Regions from separate parts of the Streptomyces sp. NPDC002018 genome, predicted to be linked through region 1. Evidence: riboswitches for the same ligand, from Rfam matches in the RefSeq annotation. Region 1 holds a riboswitch; each other region holds the start of a gene.
What was found. Region 1 has a riboswitch for cyclic di-AMP ahead of ACFYYH_RS02080 (peptidoglycan DD-metalloendopeptidase family protein). Riboswitches for the same ligand answer to the same signal wherever they lie in the genome.
Positions count from the first base shown of each region.

Region 2: another riboswitch for cyclic di-AMP. It lies ahead of ACFYYH_RS23705 (transglycosylase SLT domain-containing protein); the one in region 1 lies ahead of ACFYYH_RS02080 (peptidoglycan DD-metalloendopeptidase family protein).
Region 3: another riboswitch for cyclic di-AMP. It lies ahead of ACFYYH_RS32730 (M23 family metallopeptidase); the one in region 1 lies ahead of ACFYYH_RS02080 (peptidoglycan DD-metalloendopeptidase family protein).

Region 1 covers NZ_JBIASO010000001.1:489,492-494,831, forward strand. The annotation lists gene ACFYYH_RS02070 (S8 family serine peptidase) at 1-175, opposite strand, end outside; gene ACFYYH_RS02075 (tyrosine-protein phosphatase) at 362-1,159, opposite strand; cyclic di-AMP (ydaO/yuaA leader) riboswitch at 1,566-1,757, shown strand; gene ACFYYH_RS02080 (peptidoglycan DD-metalloendopeptidase family protein) at 1,762-2,700, shown strand; gene ACFYYH_RS02085 (SGNH/GDSL hydrolase family protein) at 2,875-3,747, shown strand; gene ACFYYH_RS02090 (STM4011 family radical SAM protein) at 3,824-4,837, opposite strand; gene ACFYYH_RS02095 (STM4012 family radical SAM protein) at 4,843-5,340, opposite strand, start outside.
Region 2 covers NZ_JBIASO010000014.1:182,068-187,407, forward strand. The annotation lists gene ACFYYH_RS23685 (hypothetical protein) at 1-114, opposite strand, end outside; gene ACFYYH_RS23690 (HAD family hydrolase) at 240-953, opposite strand; gene ACFYYH_RS23695 (ScbA/BarX family gamma-butyrolactone biosynthesis protein) at 1,179-2,096, opposite strand; gene ACFYYH_RS23700 (ScbR family autoregulator-binding transcription factor) at 2,238-2,912, shown strand; gene ACFYYH_RS23705 (transglycosylase SLT domain-containing protein) at 3,113-3,886, opposite strand; cyclic di-AMP (ydaO/yuaA leader) riboswitch at 3,891-4,041, opposite strand; gene ACFYYH_RS23710 (TetR/AcrR family transcriptional regulator C-terminal domain-containing protein) at 4,862-5,340, opposite strand, start outside.
Region 3 covers NZ_JBIASO010000033.1:15,813-21,152, forward strand. The annotation lists gene trmB (tRNA (guanosine(46)-N7)-methyltransferase TrmB) at 1-629, shown strand, start outside; gene ACFYYH_RS32725 (PrsW family intramembrane metalloprotease) at 861-2,204, shown strand; gene ACFYYH_RS32730 (M23 family metallopeptidase) at 2,274-3,305, opposite strand; cyclic di-AMP (ydaO/yuaA leader) riboswitch at 3,317-3,471, opposite strand; gene ACFYYH_RS32735 (PP2C family protein-serine/threonine phosphatase) at 3,727-4,872, opposite strand; gene ACFYYH_RS32740 (MerR family transcriptional regulator) at 5,161-5,340, opposite strand, start outside.

The DNA of each region.
Region 1 (5,340 bases):
TCAGCCGCACCGTCACCGGGGTGCCCGCCGCGGCGGACCCGGGGGATCCGGGGGATCCGGCGGGCCCGGCGGGCGCCGTGTCCTGGGCGGAGGGACGGGCGGAAACCGGCCCCACAGCACCCACGGTCATCAGCAAGGCTATGGATACCGCCGCCGTCAGGCGGATACGTCTCATCTGTCCAGCCCCTTCGTTCTACTCCGCTGTCACGCGCTGTTGGACAGAATCTGGTAGCGCCGGAGGGGCTGTCACTGCTTCGCGGTGGCGTGGTTGAGACATGTCCCAACCACGCCACCGCGGCGAACGGCGGTCGAGGACCGCGAAACGCGCTGGCCGAACGGCTGTTCAGGACCGCGGAACGTGTCAGTCGAGGAGGCGGGCGCGCAGCCGCTCGCGGGTCTCGGGGGCGAGTCCGAGACCTTCGGTCAGATAGGCGTCGGTGCTGCCCCAGGTCTTCCCGATGGTCTCGAAGGCCGCCGCCAGATACTCGGCACGCGCGTCGAAGAGCGGGCTGAGGAGGTCCATCACCTCGGTGGACGTACCGGAGGGCGAGTTGTCGCTGCGCCGGACCACATAGCGGCGGTGCGGGTCGTTCGACTTCAGATAGTCCGCCTCGATCGCCCCGGGCTCCACCCCGACCGCGAGCAGGGCCACCGCGATCGAGAGACCGGCCCGGTCCTTGCCCGCCGCGCAGTGCATGAGCGCCGGGGTGCTGTCCTCGGCGAGGGAGTGCAGGACACGGCTGTGCTCGGCGGTGCGTTCCCTGATGATCGCGCGGTACGAGTCGGTCATCCGGGTCGCCGCCCGGCCGTCCGCGAGGAGCGAGCGGAGCTGGTCCAGATCGCCGCCCCTGACCATCTGCCAGAACTCGGCGCCGTCGGCCGGGTCGGTGAGCGGGATGTTCACATGGCGTACGCCGGGCAGCTCCACGTCCGCGCCGTCGAGCTTGAGATCGGCCGCATTGCGGAAGTCGAAGATCGTGTGCAGTCCGAGGGACGCGAGAAAGGCCGCGTCGGCGGCGGTGGCACTGGCGAGATGGCCGCTGCGGAAGAGCCTGCCCGGCCGCACCCGCCTGCCGTCCGTGGTGGGCAGTCCTCCGACATCACGGAAGTTGCGCACGCCGGCCAGTTCGGGCTCTGTCGACGGGACCTGCTGCGTCACGGCCTGCTCCTCCGTGTCTGCCGTCGGCGCGGCTCGCCGACGCTGTCGACCTCTGACCCTACGACACCTGTTCGGGGAGTAATTCGTTCGGATGACGGGAATCCGATGGGACTATTCGGACATTTATCGCGGTTGAATAGCACTCAACGGTGCATCTGTCCGTATTGAGCCATTCCTCATAACCTGCCCCGGTCATGACCGAGTTGGTCTCCCGGCCGTGACCAGGATCATATCCGTGACGTTCCGTGGCGATGCCATGTATTCGAATTCCCTGTCCGGCGCGGAGTTCGGAGTCCGTTATCCACGCAGGGTGACCGGTAAACCCGGGTTAAATGCGAGTGCGCCTTGTCGACGGAAAAGGATCGCTTGTACCGGTAGTGCCACTGGGCCTACGTTCACCCTCAATCCGAGCGGAACGCCGAATCCTGCCGCCGCTCGGAATTCGTATCCGACCAGCAACGCGTGGCAGGAGCGGGGGACCCAGGTAGTACGCCGTCCCGGAAATCCGGACGGCTCGGGGTGAAGTCGCTCAGCATGTGCGACCGGGCATCTCCAGTCCGAACCCGACAGCTCACCTCGCAGGCGCCGGAGAGGAATTCGCCATGCCCGCGAAGGGTAAACACTGCCGTCCCAAGTCCAGCTCGGTATCGCGCGGATTCATCGCCGCCGGCACCGGTGGAGCCGCCATCGCGCTTCCGCTCATCGGCGCCACCGGCGCGCACGCCGCCGAGAAGGCCGCGCCCGCCGCCGCGCCCGAGGCCGTCTCCCAGCAACAGCTCGGCGGGGAGCAGGCCGGCGCCAAGAAGGCCGTCGCGAAGAAGGGTGCCCACAAGACGCGGACCTACACCGTGGTCGCGGGCGACTCCCTGTCCAGGATCGCCGTCAAGCAGCATGTCCGCGGCGGCTGGGAAAGGCTGTACAAGGACAACCGCGAGGCCGTCGGCTCCAACCCCTCACTCATCCACCCCGGACTGGAGCTGACCATCCACGGGAAGGGCGCGGGCAAGGGCCACTCCAAGCCCCCGGCCAAGCCCTCCAGCTCCTCGGGCGGATCCACCACCACGCCGGCCACGGCCGACCCCGCGCCCCAGCCGACGGACGAGGCGACCGAGGCGCCGGCCGAGAGCGGCTCCGCCGGCTTCACGCTGCCCGTCGACGGCATCCGCACCAGCACCCCGTACCACGCCTCCGGCAGCAGTTGGGCCAGCGGCTACCACACGGGTGTGGACTTCGCGGCGCCCTCGGGCACCGTGGTGAAGGCGGTGGCCGACGGCACGGTCGTGACGGCGGGCTGGGGCGGCTCGTACGGCAACCAGGTCGTCATCCAGCACAGCGACGGCCACTACTCGCAGTACGCGCATCTGTCCTCCCTCTCCGTCTCCGAGGGCGAGAGCGTCAGCGAGGGCCAGCAGCTCGGCCTCTCCGGCTCCACCGGCAACACCACCGGTCCGCACCTGCACTTCGAGATCCGCACCGGACCGGAGTACGGCTCGGACATCGACCCGCTGGCCTATCTCCGCGACCACGGCGTCAACATCTGAGGCGTACACCGCCGTTGTCCCGGTACTCCGTCTCCGCCCGGCGCTTCCGTGCCGGGCGGAGAACGTGGGGCATATTCCCGCTTGGTCGAAAATTGACCGATGGCATATCTCACCCCTCGTCAACCCTTCCTTACGGTCGCGTAGGTCACATCTGCGGGTGAAAGATGTGCTCTTGTGGCAGACGATTCGAGATCAAGAAGAAGAGGCGTATTCGGGTCGTACACGGCGATCGGTGACAGCTTCACGGAGGGCGTGGGCGATCCGGGACCCGATGGACACTATGTCGGCTGGGCGGACCGGCTCGCGGTTCTGCTCGCCGACCGGCTGGCCGATGGACGGGCCGACCGGCCCACCGGTCCGGTGCCTGGCGCGACGGCCGTCCCCGGTGCCCCGGCGGACACCGTGCACGGGGACTTCCGCTACGCGAATCTCGCCGTACGCGGCCGGCTCCTCGACCAGATCGTCACCGAGCAGATACCCCGCGCCAAGCGACTCGCCCCCGATCTGGTGACGTTCTGCGCCGGCGGCAATGACATCATCCGGCCAGGCACCGACCCCGACGATGTCGCCGAGCGCTTCGAGCGGGCCGTCGCCGATCTCACCGGGGCGGTCGGCACGGTCATGGTGACCACGGGCTTCGACACCCGGGGCGTCCCCGTACTGCGCCATCTGCGCGGCAGGATCGCGACCTACACCGCCCATGTGCGGGCCATCGCCGACCGCTACGACTGCCCCGTGCTCGATCTCTGGTCCCTCAAGTCCGTCCAGGACAGGCGGGCCTGGGACGGCGACCGGCTCCATCTCTCCCCCGAGGGCCACACCCGGGTCGCGCTGCGCGCCGCGCAGGTGCTCGGCCTCGATGTGCCCGCCGACCCCGACCAGGTCTGGCCGCCCCAGCCACCGCGCGGCAGCTTCGAGGTGCGGCGCGACGACATCAACTGGGCCCGTGAGTATCTGGTGCCCTGGATCGGGCGCAGGCTGCGCGGGGCATCCTCCGGAGACCATGTCGTGGCGAAGCGCCCCGACCTGCTGCCCCTGCACCGGTGAGGCCGGGGCGGCCCAGGCCCTCCGCGACAGATCCCGTCCGCCCGCGCGGCGGACGGCGCCCTGCCCGGCACAGGGCCTACGGCTCCGGCCGCGCCTCCGGCCGCGCCTCCGCGACGAGGCCCGTCCGCCGGACGGCGCCGGGAGCGCCGAGTGGTACGCCGGGAGCGCCGAGCGGTACGAGGACCGGACCGGCGCCCGCGCCGCCCCCCTCGGCGGCCCGCCCGGCCGGACCGTCCCGCAGCGGATCGCGGACCCTCGGGATCCGCTCCAGCACTCCGCCCGCGAAGACGTCGTACAGCGGCAGCGACTCCAGATGCACATAGCCGATATGGCAGTCGCACACCGCCAGTGGGCAGGGCCGCGGCGCGAGTGCCTCCCGGTAGGAACCGTCGTAGAGATTGCCCAGCTCCGCGCGGACGAAGTGGCAGCGCCGCACGGTCCCCTCACCGTCCACCGAGATCACCGACTCACCCGTACGGCAGGGCAGCCCGGCCGAGCGGTGCGGCCGGCGGCTGTACGGGAAGAGGGGATCCAGTTCCGTCCAGCGGGCGGCCTCCTCGTCCGTATAGCCGTGCCCCTCCGCCGCGTTGATCCAGAGATAGACGGGGGCGGGCAGCTCGGCGCGCAGCCGGCGGGCCTGTCCGAGATGCCCGGGGAGGCCGACGACACCCACGCTGAAGCGGATGGAGCGGTCCGCGAGCTCATGGCACTTGGCGAGGAAACGGTCGTACGGCGTCTGCCCCGGGTGGTACGTGCACCACAGCGCCAGCTTCTCCGGATCGGCGTCGGCCAGCCAGTCGGTGCGGCAGCTCAGATTGGTCTGGACGGCCACCCGCCGGACGTGCGGCAGCCGTGACAGCTCGCTGAGCGTCCGCCGGTACCAGGAGCGGACCAGCGCCTCGCCCCAGGGCGTGAACAGCACCGACAGCCGGTCGTCGCGCTGCGCCGACACCCAGGCGGCGAACCGCTCCAGCGCGTCCCGGTCGGCGCGGAGCTGCTCACGGCTGTCCCGCCGCTTGGCGAACGGGCAGTACGGACAGTCGTAGTCGCAGGAGGAGAGCGGGCCGCGGTACAGGATCGTCAGGTCCATGGGGCTCACTTCGCCTCGTACGCGGCCATCGCGGCCCGTACGGAGGGGGAGAAGAGCGCGGGACCCAGGGCGTCCGAGTACGCGAGTCCCTCGGGCGACAGACGCAGCAGCCCGGGGCCGGCGTTCTGGTCCAGCCAGCCGAGGGCCGCGAACCGGGCCAGCTCGGCCGGGAAGTCCTCGGCCGGCGCCGAGCCGAACCGCTCGCGGTAGCCGGCCACCTCCATGCCCCGCGCCTGGAGGAGCGACTGGAGCAGATGGCGACGGCGTGGCTCGTCCCCGTCGACCCGGCGGCCGACCTCCGCGCGGGAGAAGTCCTCCGTCGCCGTATAGGCGTCGATGATGGTCCGTATCTCGCGCATGTCGACGGCGTAGTCGAAGGAGTAGTGGAGCCCCGAGGTGTACGAGCGGGCCCCGCAGCCGAGGCCGATCATGCCGTCGGTCTGGCAGGCGTAGTCGTCCGCTCCCCGCGGCGGTGCGCCCGTGTCGCCGTCCGGACGGCGGAA
Region 2 (5,340 bases), on a different contig from region 1:
CTCGGCGAGCACGATCTGCACACCGCACTGGTAGACCCCCAGATGGGCCATGTGGGCCATGACTCCCCGGGCCCGCAGGGAGGACACGAGACGGCCGGCGCGTTCCTCGTCCATCCGATGCCCCATCTCCCTGTACGGAGGCTTTTGGACGTATATGTCCCGTGGCCCTCATGGTAAGCCGATTCTCCGGGAGGGCCAGTTCCGGGAGCGCGCCCGAACCCGCCCCCGGGGACCGCGCGTCAGCGGGTGGCGGGCATGACGTCGAAGGTGACCTGGACCGGAACCCGGGCGCCGGTCCAGCCGCGCACCTCCGGCTCGTCCAGCGTGCGGACCCAGATGTCCACCTGCGCCAGGATCTCCTCACCGGGCCAGGGACCGACGCCCATGACCCGCATGCCGGCCGCGGCGGCGGACCGGATCCCGCAGGAGGAGTCCTCCACCGCCAGGGTGTCGACGGGCTCGGCGCCGCAGAGCCGCGCGGCGGCGAGATAGACGTCCGGGAGCGGCTTGGGTCTGATCCCGCCCTCGGGTACGACGATGTGGTCGAAGTGGCTGAGCAGACCCGCCGTGCCGAGGCAGGACTCGACGACTTCTCTCGGGCAGTTGCTGGCGACGGCGAGAGGAGCGAGGCTCACGCACTCCTCGACCAGCCGGACGGCGCCGGGCATGGTCATCGGGTTGCCGGCCACGAGTCTGCGGAAGTGCCCGAGCAGCAGGACGGTCAGCTCCTCGGCGAGTTCGGGCCGGCCCGCCTCCTCGGCCATGAGGCGCCCGCAATCGGTGTAGTGCAGCCCCTTGGCACGCCCGGCGAAGCCCGGCATGGGCGCGAATCCGTACTCGCGCAGCGCCAGAATTCGGGCGTCCTGCCAGTGGCATTCGGTGTCCATCAGGGTCCCGTCGCAGTCGAAGACGATGGCCGCGGGAGTCCAGGAAAGGATGCGGTGAGCTGTCATCCGATTGTTCCGTTCAGAAGAGCCCGATATACGGCGGCGCTGACCGCCGCGACAGTGCGAAACACCGCGGGCACGTTGGTCACCCGCTGTCGGGCGGGCGCGATCCGGGCAGTCGCGGCCTTATGGAGAAGGCCGGTTGAGGCGACCACCCAAGAACATAACGATCGCTACGCTAGAGAGGGAAACTCTAGGTAGTCAAGTGATTTCGCAGAGTATTTACAGCTTTTACCTGTAGCGGAGGACGCCAAAAGCCCTCTGTTCCCCGTCCTGGAGAAAACGGAACACACAGAGGTTGTGATACGGCACGCAGATAATTCGAGCTGACGGACTGTATTCGACAAAGCGTGCTGCTGTGAACCGTCCGCCGGTGGGACGCAGCAAAGCGCCCCGGCTTTCGACGGCAGCGGCCTGGCGCGCGGCTTCCAGAAGAATGATGCCGGGAACATGGTCCGTCGCGTGGTCGAAGAAGAACGGATGTCTCGGATCGGCCGGGTCGACCAGGAGGGTGCCGCCGTCGAGCCCCAGGACGACATCGTGCGCGCCCGTCACCCCCAGCCCGCGGCTGTCGGGGCGGATCCGGCCGAGGGCGCCCGCCGGTGCGGCGGCCCGCGCGCGGCCCGTCCGCAGCGCCCCGTACCGTTCGCCGTCCATCACGCGCGCACCTCCCCCGGCCTGCGCGAACACCGCGCCGTGGGCGGTGAAGGAGACATCGAGCCGCACTCCGGTGAGCGTGCCGTCCTCGGCGGCGCGGCGCACCTCGCTCACACGGACCCGGCAGATCACACCGGTGGCCCCGGAGACCGCCCGGGGTTCCGCCGACGGGTCGATCTCGAAGAACAGATCGGTGATGAGCAGATGCGCGGTGGGCGCGACCTCGAAATAGCGGAGCGGGATATAGATCCCGAGCTGGCGCAGTGTCTCGACGATCATCAGCGGACTGTGCAGATCGGCGCCGTCGCGCGGAAAGGTCGGATGGGACCGGGACCAGGACGCCGCGGCGTCGAACCCGCCGTCCGGGCTCCGCCGCACGTCGGTGAGCAGCACCTCGGCCACGGAGTCCCGGTGCACCATCTCGCGGGCGACGGTGCGTGACCAGGACAGCGGCCGGACATCGCGCACGACGTCACCAACCGTTGTATTCATGCGACAAGAACACCGCAATTTTCGTGGCCGCGCACCCCAGCCGGGAGGGTCCGAGCGGGGCGCGCCAAGCCCGCCACGCCCGGCGGTAAAAGCCGCTACATTGCCTGCTGTCATTTAACGGAACGGCAATCCGGGGTACTTGTGCAGGTTCGGGTGGAGCAGGTTCGGGCGAAAACAACGCGGAGGTTTCTTCTGGAAGTGGCGGCACAGTTGTTCGACGAGCGAGGCTACGCCGGAACCAGTATCAGCGATATCAGCACGCAGTCCGGCCGTACCAGCGGGGCCATCTACTTCCACTACGCCAGCAAGGAGAATCTCGCGCGGGCCATTGTCGAGGAGCATTTCGCGACCTGGCCGAATCTGATCGACCGGCACAGCTCGTCCGAACTCCCGGCGCTGGAGCGACTGGTCGCGCTGAGTTTCGAGGTGGCGAGGGCTTTCCGGGACGATGTCGTCATCCGCGCGGGCGCCCGGCTCTGGGCGGAGCGCAAGGCCATCAACGCCACATTGCCGAGGCCTTTCGTGGGGTGGCTGGAGACGGTCACCGGGCTGCTCGAAGAGGCCCGCCAGGAGGGGCAACTCACGCGTGACGTCACCCCGCAGGTGGCCGCGCACGGACTCGTGTGCGCGTTCTTCGGACTGCACACCGTCTCCGACGCCCTGGAGGGACGCCGACAGATCGAGGAGGCGCTGCACGATCTGTGGCTGCTGCTGCTGAACGCCCTTCAGACCGACCCGGATCCTGCGGCCCTGCTCGCGCGGGTACGTGACCGTCCCCGCACGGCGGTGCCCGCCGGCGGAGCGGCCCGCGCGTGAGGCGCGGCGCCGGGGAGCCGGGGGGCCGGCGGCGGCGCGCGCCGGGGAGAACGGCGGCCGGACCCGGCCGGGACGGGTCGGTGTCCCGGCCGGGTCCGGCCGTGTGGGGGTGTGACGGTACGTCGGGGGAGGCCGCCGGCGAGGGCACGGGCGCGCCCCCGTCGGTGGGGCGTGCGCGCGGACCCTCGCCGACGGGCCTGTCAGTAGGGGCCGTTCACATTGTCGATCGAGCCGTACCGGTCGGCCGCGTAGTTGCACGCGGCGGTGATGTTGGCGACCGGGTCGAAGCTGTCCGTCGACGTACCGGGCACGTGGTAGGCCTGGAACGTGGGGTCGATGACCTGGAGCAGGCCCTTGGACGGGGTTCCGGCCGCCGCGTTGGAGTCCCAGTTGTTGATGGCCGCCGGGTTGCCCGAGGACTCCCGCATGATGTTCCGGTAGATGCCGTCGTAGCTGCCCGGAATGCCCTGCGCGGCCATGATGTCCAGCGACTCCTTGATCCAGCCGTCGAGGTCGTCGGTGTACGTCTTGGCGTCCGCCTGGGTGACGGTGCCGCTCGTGTCGGCCGACGCGTTCTCGGCGGTCGCCGGCGCGGTTCCCTGCTCGGCCGGCGCGGTGGCCGGGGTCTGCGGCGCGGCCGGCTCGGCCTGCGCGGCCCCCTCGGACGGCGCGCCGAGGGTCAGTTCGAGGCCGGGGCGGATCAGCGCCGGGTTGCCGCCGATGGCCTCCCGGTTGTCCTCGTACAGCTTCTTCCAGCCGCCGCTGACGGAGTGTGCGGCCGCGATCTTCGAGAGAGAGTCCCCCGCGACCACGGAGTAGGTGGCCGGGCTGTCCTTCTGCGCCGACGGCGCGGCCTCGGCGGCGGTCGCGGCGATGAACGGAAGGGCGAGTACGGCGCCGCCCGTGCCGACGGCGGCGAGACCTCGGGCGAACGGGCTGGTTCTGGGACGGCGGTGCTTGGCCTGTGCGGGCATGACGCATTCCTCTCCGTCGCCTGCGAGGTGAGCTGTCGGGTTCGGGCTGGAGATGCCCGGCCGTGATATGCGCACGGCTTCACCCCAAGCCGGTCCGTATTCCGGACCGGCGCCTTACCTGGGTCCCCCGCTCCTGCCGTAGGTGAGTGGGTTGGGGTTTCCGGACGGCGGCAGGATTCGGCGGTCCGTCCGGAGTGACGTGAACGTAGGCGGAACGCCCGGAGAAAAACAAGCCCGGAATTCACACCGGCAATCCGGTGGACGGATCCGTACGGGAATCATCCGGCGGCGCGGAAGAGGCGGGGGAACTCAACTCTCGTTCCCTGGGAGCGAAGTGGGCGGGAAGGCGAGAACCGCAGCTCACCGCCGGTGTGACACACATCATGGCCCGCACAGGAATGGCCCGCGCCACAAGACCGCACAAACACTGACAAGCCATAGGAATGCGAGAGAAATGCACCATGGGGAGAACACGGACAAATAGCCAATATAGTTACTTTTCGAATGGGGGATATCCGCGCCCCGTCCACGCCGTATCCATGCGCCGTTCCGCTCCCGCGCCTCCCTCAATTCCATGGCGGCCCCTTTTATTCCGCACCGCTCCGCCCGCCGGTTCAGGACTCACCGTCCACCGCACATACGTCCTCATGGAATACGCCCCCAGGGCCGTCGGAGTGCGGGGAACGGACGGCGCCGGGCCCTTTCCCGATCGACGGCCGCATTCCTGGGAGTTGAGGTCATGGACACCCCCGGTAACTTTTCCGGTCGGCGGGGAGAAAGGCAGGGGAAAGGGGAAAGGCGGGGCATCAACTCGGTGTGCGGCGAAGGCCGTCGGGGGACGCGCGAGCGGACCGCGGCCTCCCGCGGGACGACAGGACCGCCGGTCCGCCCCTCCCGGACCGTCCCGCGATCCGCGCGACCGTCCAGCGCCGTTCGCGCGAGCCGGAGTTGGACTCCCGGGCAGGGCGCGACCACTCACTCCTTCCGGGCGTCTGGCCCGTGCGTGAGAATCGCGTCCAGGGCGAATTCGACCCGGCGGTCGTAGGCACTGTCGCCGAGATGTGCGAGCACCCGGTGCAGGGAGGGATGGGACGCGGCGGAGACGGCCGCGGCCAGGCGTTCGTCCATGGCCGGCTCGGCCGCCTGCTCCTCCTGGGTCAGACCGAGGAGGAAGTAGACGATCGTCCAGAGCGTCCAGGCGGCCTCCCGCTCCCCCCTCCCCCCGCTCAGCAGCGCGTCGACCAGCGTCTCCGCGTACCGGAGCGTGTGCGGTTCGGCCACGAAGGTGCCGACCACGAGCGCGGCTCCGTCCCGGTGGGCGAGCAGGGCGCGGCGGAAGCGACGGGCCAGCTCCCGTACCCGCTCGTTCGCGTCGTCGGGCAGACCGGTCAGCGGCACGGTCCCGACGATCGCGTCGGCCATCAGCTCCAGGAGCCGGGCCTTGCTCTTCACAT
Region 3 (5,340 bases), on a different contig from region 1:
CGCTGCGCCGGATGTGGGCCGCCCGGGGCCTGGACATCGACGGACAGCGGGTCGTCGATCCGTCCGACCTGTTCGACGGGCTGCCGGTCGTCCTGGAGATCGGCTTCGGGATGGGCGAGGCCACCGCGCGCATGGCCGCGGACGACCCCGGCACCGGCATACTCGCCGTCGATGTGCACACCCCCGGCCAGGGAAATCTGCTCCGGCTCGCGGAGGAGAACGGCCTGTCCAACATCCGGGTGGCCAACGGCGACGCGATCATCCTGCTCAGGGAGATGCTGCCGCCCGCGTCCCTCGACGGACTGCGGGTCTACTTCCCCGACCCCTGGCCCAAGAAGCGGCATCACAAACGGCGGCTGATCCAGCCGGAGTTCCTCACGCTGGCCGCCGGACGGCTGAAGCCCGGGGCCGTGCTGCACTGCGCGACCGACTGGGAGCCGTACGCCGAGCAGATGCTCGCGGAGCTGACGGCCCACCCGGCCTTCGAGAACACCGTGCCGGACGGCGGATACGCGCCACGGCCCGCCTTCCGGCCGCTGACCCGGTTCGAGGGCCAAGGACTCGACAAGGGTCATGTGGTGCGTGATCTGCTGTTCCGCCGCGTACCGGAACCGCCGCCGTCCGTCTGACGGAGTCCGTCGGGCCGGCCGGACGGGCGCGCCGGCCGGCCCGCAGCGGCCCGGTGGGCAGAGGCCCGGGTGACGGACGGCCGGTGGGCAGAGGCCCTGTGGACGGACGGCCGGTGGGCGGGCCCCGTCGGCGTAACCCGCGTAACCCGCGTAACCCAGGTAACCCGCGTAACCCGCGGTAGGGACACAGGCACCATCGTCAGTGTCCGAGCTTCTCGTTAGGGTCATCGGGTGTCGGAACCCACGCAGCAGCGCCTCGAACCGGGCCCGGCGATCCCCGTCTACGAGCGGCAGCAACAGCTCGGTGACCTGTGGACCGCCGTGCCCGAGCCTGCCCGCAGGCGCTATCGGCCGCGCCGCGCGTTCTGGCGCCACCGGGCGGTGCGCGCGGGGGCCGTGATCACGCTGCTCGCCCTCTGCGGCCTGGTGATCCTCGCGCTCGTACGGGACCAGACCGGCACCCAGGGCTTTCTGGTCGGCCTCGGGCTGGCCGTGCTGCCCGTCCCGCTGCTGATCGCGGCCTTCCGCTGGCTGGACCGGGTCGAACCGGGCCCCTGGCGGAATCTGGTGTTCTCCTTCGCCTGGGGCGCCTTCGCGGCCGCCCTCGTCGCGATCATCGCCAACACCTTCGCGACCCGGTGGATAGCCATCGCCACCGCCGACCCGGCGGGCGCGGAGTCCCTCGGCGCCACGGTGATAGCGCCGGTCGTGGAGGAGAGCGCCAAGGCCGCGGCGATCCTGCTGCTCTTCCTGTTCCGCCGACGGGACTTCAACGGACTGGTCGACGGGGTCGTGTTCGCGGGCTTCACCGCCACCGGCTTCGCCTTCACCGAGAACATCCTCTATCTCGGCAGCGCCTTCGGCGAGGACCGGAGCGCGGGCTTCTCGGGGCTGGCCTCCGTGACGGCCGCGACCTTCTTCGTACGGGTGGTGATGTCACCGTTCGCGCACCCGCTCTTCACCGTGCTCACGGGCATCGGCTTCGGGCTGGCGGCGATGGCGGCCCGCCGCCAGAGGATCCGGCGGTTCGCCCTTCCGCCGCTCGGTCTGGCGCTGGCGATGGGCATGCACGCGCTGTGGAACGCCTCGTCGTCGCTCTTCGGCCCGTTCGGCTTCTACGCCGTGTACGCCGTGTTCATGGTGCCGGTCTTCGGCCTGCTGACCTGGCTGGCGATCTGGAGCCGGCAGCGCGAGCTGCGTACGGTCGCGGCCGAACTGCCCGCGTACGCGGCGGCCGGCTGGCTGCCGTCCGCCGCGCCCCAGGCGCTCTCCTCGATGCGGGCGCGCACCATGGCACGCGATTTCGCGGGCCGTACATACGGGCCCGAGGCCTACAGGTCGGTCGGGGAGTACGAGACGTTCGCGACGTCCTTGGCGTTTCTGCGCCACCGCGCCCGGCGCGGCAGCGTCGGCCCGGACTTCGTCGAGCGTGAGCAGGAGCTGCTGCACCATCTCTGGCAGCGCCGGGACATGGCGGGGCCCGCGCTCACCTATGCGGCGCGGGCCACGGGGCGGGTGCGGGTGCCACCGCCGTACATCGACTACGACGGCTACAACCCGTACCGCCAGTACTGACGAAGGGAGCTCGGCCCCGGGGGGGGCGGGCCGACTCAGGCAGTCATCCGGCTCAGGCAGTCATCCGGCTCAGGGAGTCAGGCCCTTGCTGCGCAGCCAGCTCATGGGGTCGATGCCGGAGCCGCCCGGGGTGTGGACCTCGAGGTGGAGATGCGGCCCGGTGACATTGCCGGTCGCGCCGACCCGGCCGATGGTCTCGCCGGTGGTGACCTTCTGACCGGCACTGACGGTCATCGAGGACTGGTGGCAGTACCAGATCTCCGTACCGTCATCCAGTTCCAGGATGGTGCGGTAGCCGTACGAGCCCGACCAGCCGGCCGAGGTGACCGTGCCGCCGTGCACGGCCTTGACCGGGGTGCCGGTGGGGGCGGCGAAGTCCAGGCCGGTGTGGTAGCCGGAGGACCACATGGAGCCGGACTCACCGTAGGTGGAGGTGATCGTGTACGAGGAGGTGGGAAGGGAGAAGCTGGCGGCCAGCTTCGCGAGGCGCTCCGCCTCGGCCTTGGCTCTGGCCTCCGCCTCGGCCTTCTTCTTCGCCTCTTCGATCTTCTTCTCGGCCTCGGTCTGCTGCTTCTTGGCGAGTGCCGCGGCCTGCTCGGCCGCCGCCGCCTCCGCGGCCGCCTTCTCCGTCGCGTCGGCCTCGTTCTGCTGCTGCTCGGCCTGCTGGAGGATCCGGGCCCGCAGGGCCTCGCCCGCGTCCGTGGCGCCCTGTTCCGCGTCCGCCGTGGTCATTCCGGCGGTGGTGAGCGGGGCGCTGGCCAGCAGATCGGGCTCGGCCTCGTCCGCCGCCAGCGAACCCATGCCCGGCAGCGACTTGGCGTCGGGGAGATTGTCCGTGATGGCGTCGGGCAGGGATATGGAGACCGCGGGCTTGTCCTGCGCGGTGGCCATGCCGCCCGCGCCGACGGCGGCTATGACGCCGACGCCGAGGACCGTGGAGCTACGGGCGAAGCCGTTGCGCTGCTTGCCGACGCGATGCCTGCCGCGTACCGGGCGTACGGACTCCTCGGTCGGGTTCCACTCTCCCCAGGCCCGCTCCGGCTGGTCGCCGAACGAGGGGGTTTCGAAGGGGGCGGTGGGGGCAGGCTGATTGGACGCCACTGAGGCGCACTCCTTTCCTTCCTTCTCGCCTACCGGGTTAGCTGACGGGTTCGGAGCAGGAAGGTCTCCTACGGATGCCCTCCGCCGCACAAGGCAGCAAAGAACGCCCGATTCACCCCAATGTGTGGTTCCCCGGTTCCCTTGCGGGATTCGGCGCGTGAGCACGGCGCCGACTCTTACGTCGGCTGGGACGACCGCGCTGCGTTATCGAACGTTAATAGAGACCAGGCCTTTATTCCAAGCTGTTCCCTGTGATCATTAACAACTTCGCAACGGACACACCAGGGCACATGCACACGCAATCGGGCGAGCTGACTGCCTTTCAGTACACCGCGCATACCTGACGGTATGTCAAATGTTATGCGGAGTGATACCTCACGATCACATACGGTGGCCGCCCCCGGACCGCGCCCGGGTCGCCTCAGGGGACGAGAGGTATCGTCCTGCGCCGTTCCGGCTGCCCCTCCGTGGGCCGGTTCACCGCCAGCAGCGCCATGTCGTCCTGGCTCCCGCCGCCCGTGTGCAGCCGTACGTCGTCGATCAGCGCCTGGAGCAGTTCGTCGGGCCCCTGGAAGATCCGGCCGTCCAGCCGGTCGCGCGGAACGTAGAAGACACCATGGGAATCGCGCGCCTCGGACAGTCCGTCCGTGTAGAAGAGCAGCGTCGACCCGGCCGGGTACCCGGCCTGTTCCGCGCGGTCCGGCCACGCGCCCAGTTCGCTCATCCCGAGGGGCAGCGCCGGGTCACGCGTCTCCAGCATCCGTACCCGCCCGTCCTCGCACATCAGCAGCGGATCGGGATGGCCCCGGTTGACCAGCCGCACCACACTCCCGTCGTGCGGGATCTCGGCGAGCACGGCCGTGGTGAATCCCTCGTAGGCGTCCAGCCCGCCCCGTCTGCTCCCGTCGCGCGTGAGCGCCCGCTCCAGCCGCTGCGCCACGCCCTCCAGCGAGCTCTCCTGCTCCGCGGCCTCGCGGAAGGACCCGATGACCACCGCCACCGCCTCGACCGCCTCCAGCCCCTTCCCCCGTACGTCCCCGACCACCAGACGTACCCCGTACGGCGTGTCCTGCACGGCGAACAGGTCGCCGCCGATGAACGCGCCCTCCTGCGCCGCCTCGTACCGCGCGGCGATACGGAGTCCGCCGATCCGCTCGGCGGGTCTGGGCAGCACCGCCCGCTGAGCGGTCTCGGCGATGATCCGGGCCGACGCGAGCCGCTGCCCGCTGCGGCGCAGCACACCGCCGATGTACAGCGCGAGAAGAGACACGATCACCACCGTCAGCAACTCGCTGACCGACTCCAGCGAGTTGAGCGAGTTGGTGTAGAGATGCATCGACAGCTCGGCGAAGATCGCGGCGATGCTGACCAGCAACGTACCGGCCAGCGGATAGAACGGCGCCGCGACCAGGGGTGAGGCCGCGTACAGGGGGGCGGCGGTGACCCGCGTCGGGGTCGAGAGATCGAGGACCACTCCGACGACGATCACGAGCACGGGGAGAAAACGCACCAGCCGACGGCCCGTGCGGATACGGCTGCTCGGCATCAGCGTGCCGTCGGCGGACATGGGACCAGTCAGATCGTCGGCCCGCCGGCCTCTGCCACCCAGGCTCTCCCTGAGCTTGCTCAGCTTCCCCACCAGTGGTCACCTGCCCGGTTCCGCCTTGGGCTGCGGACGGTACCGCGCCCCACCCAGGCTGGCCGCTACCGCCCACAGCGGCGACTCGCCGTCGGCCGAGTGGGCTATGGAGCCGGTCCGGACCGGCCTGCTCCACAGCAGGTCAGACGGCCGTTCGACCGCCCTGCGGCGGCCGGTCGGCAAGTCGGCCGGCCGGCCGTGGGGCCGGTCAGCCAGTCAGTCGGTCAGGTGGCGCCCGGCGTACACCTTCATGGCGTCCCGTACGAGCACCGCTGTCCCTTCACCGTACTTGTCATAGGCGTATGTGAAGCGTTCGTCCTCCCCGTACATCCGCGTCACGCCGATGACATACGACTTCGTGGCCTCGGCCGTCACCGACAGCCAGTCGCAGTGCCG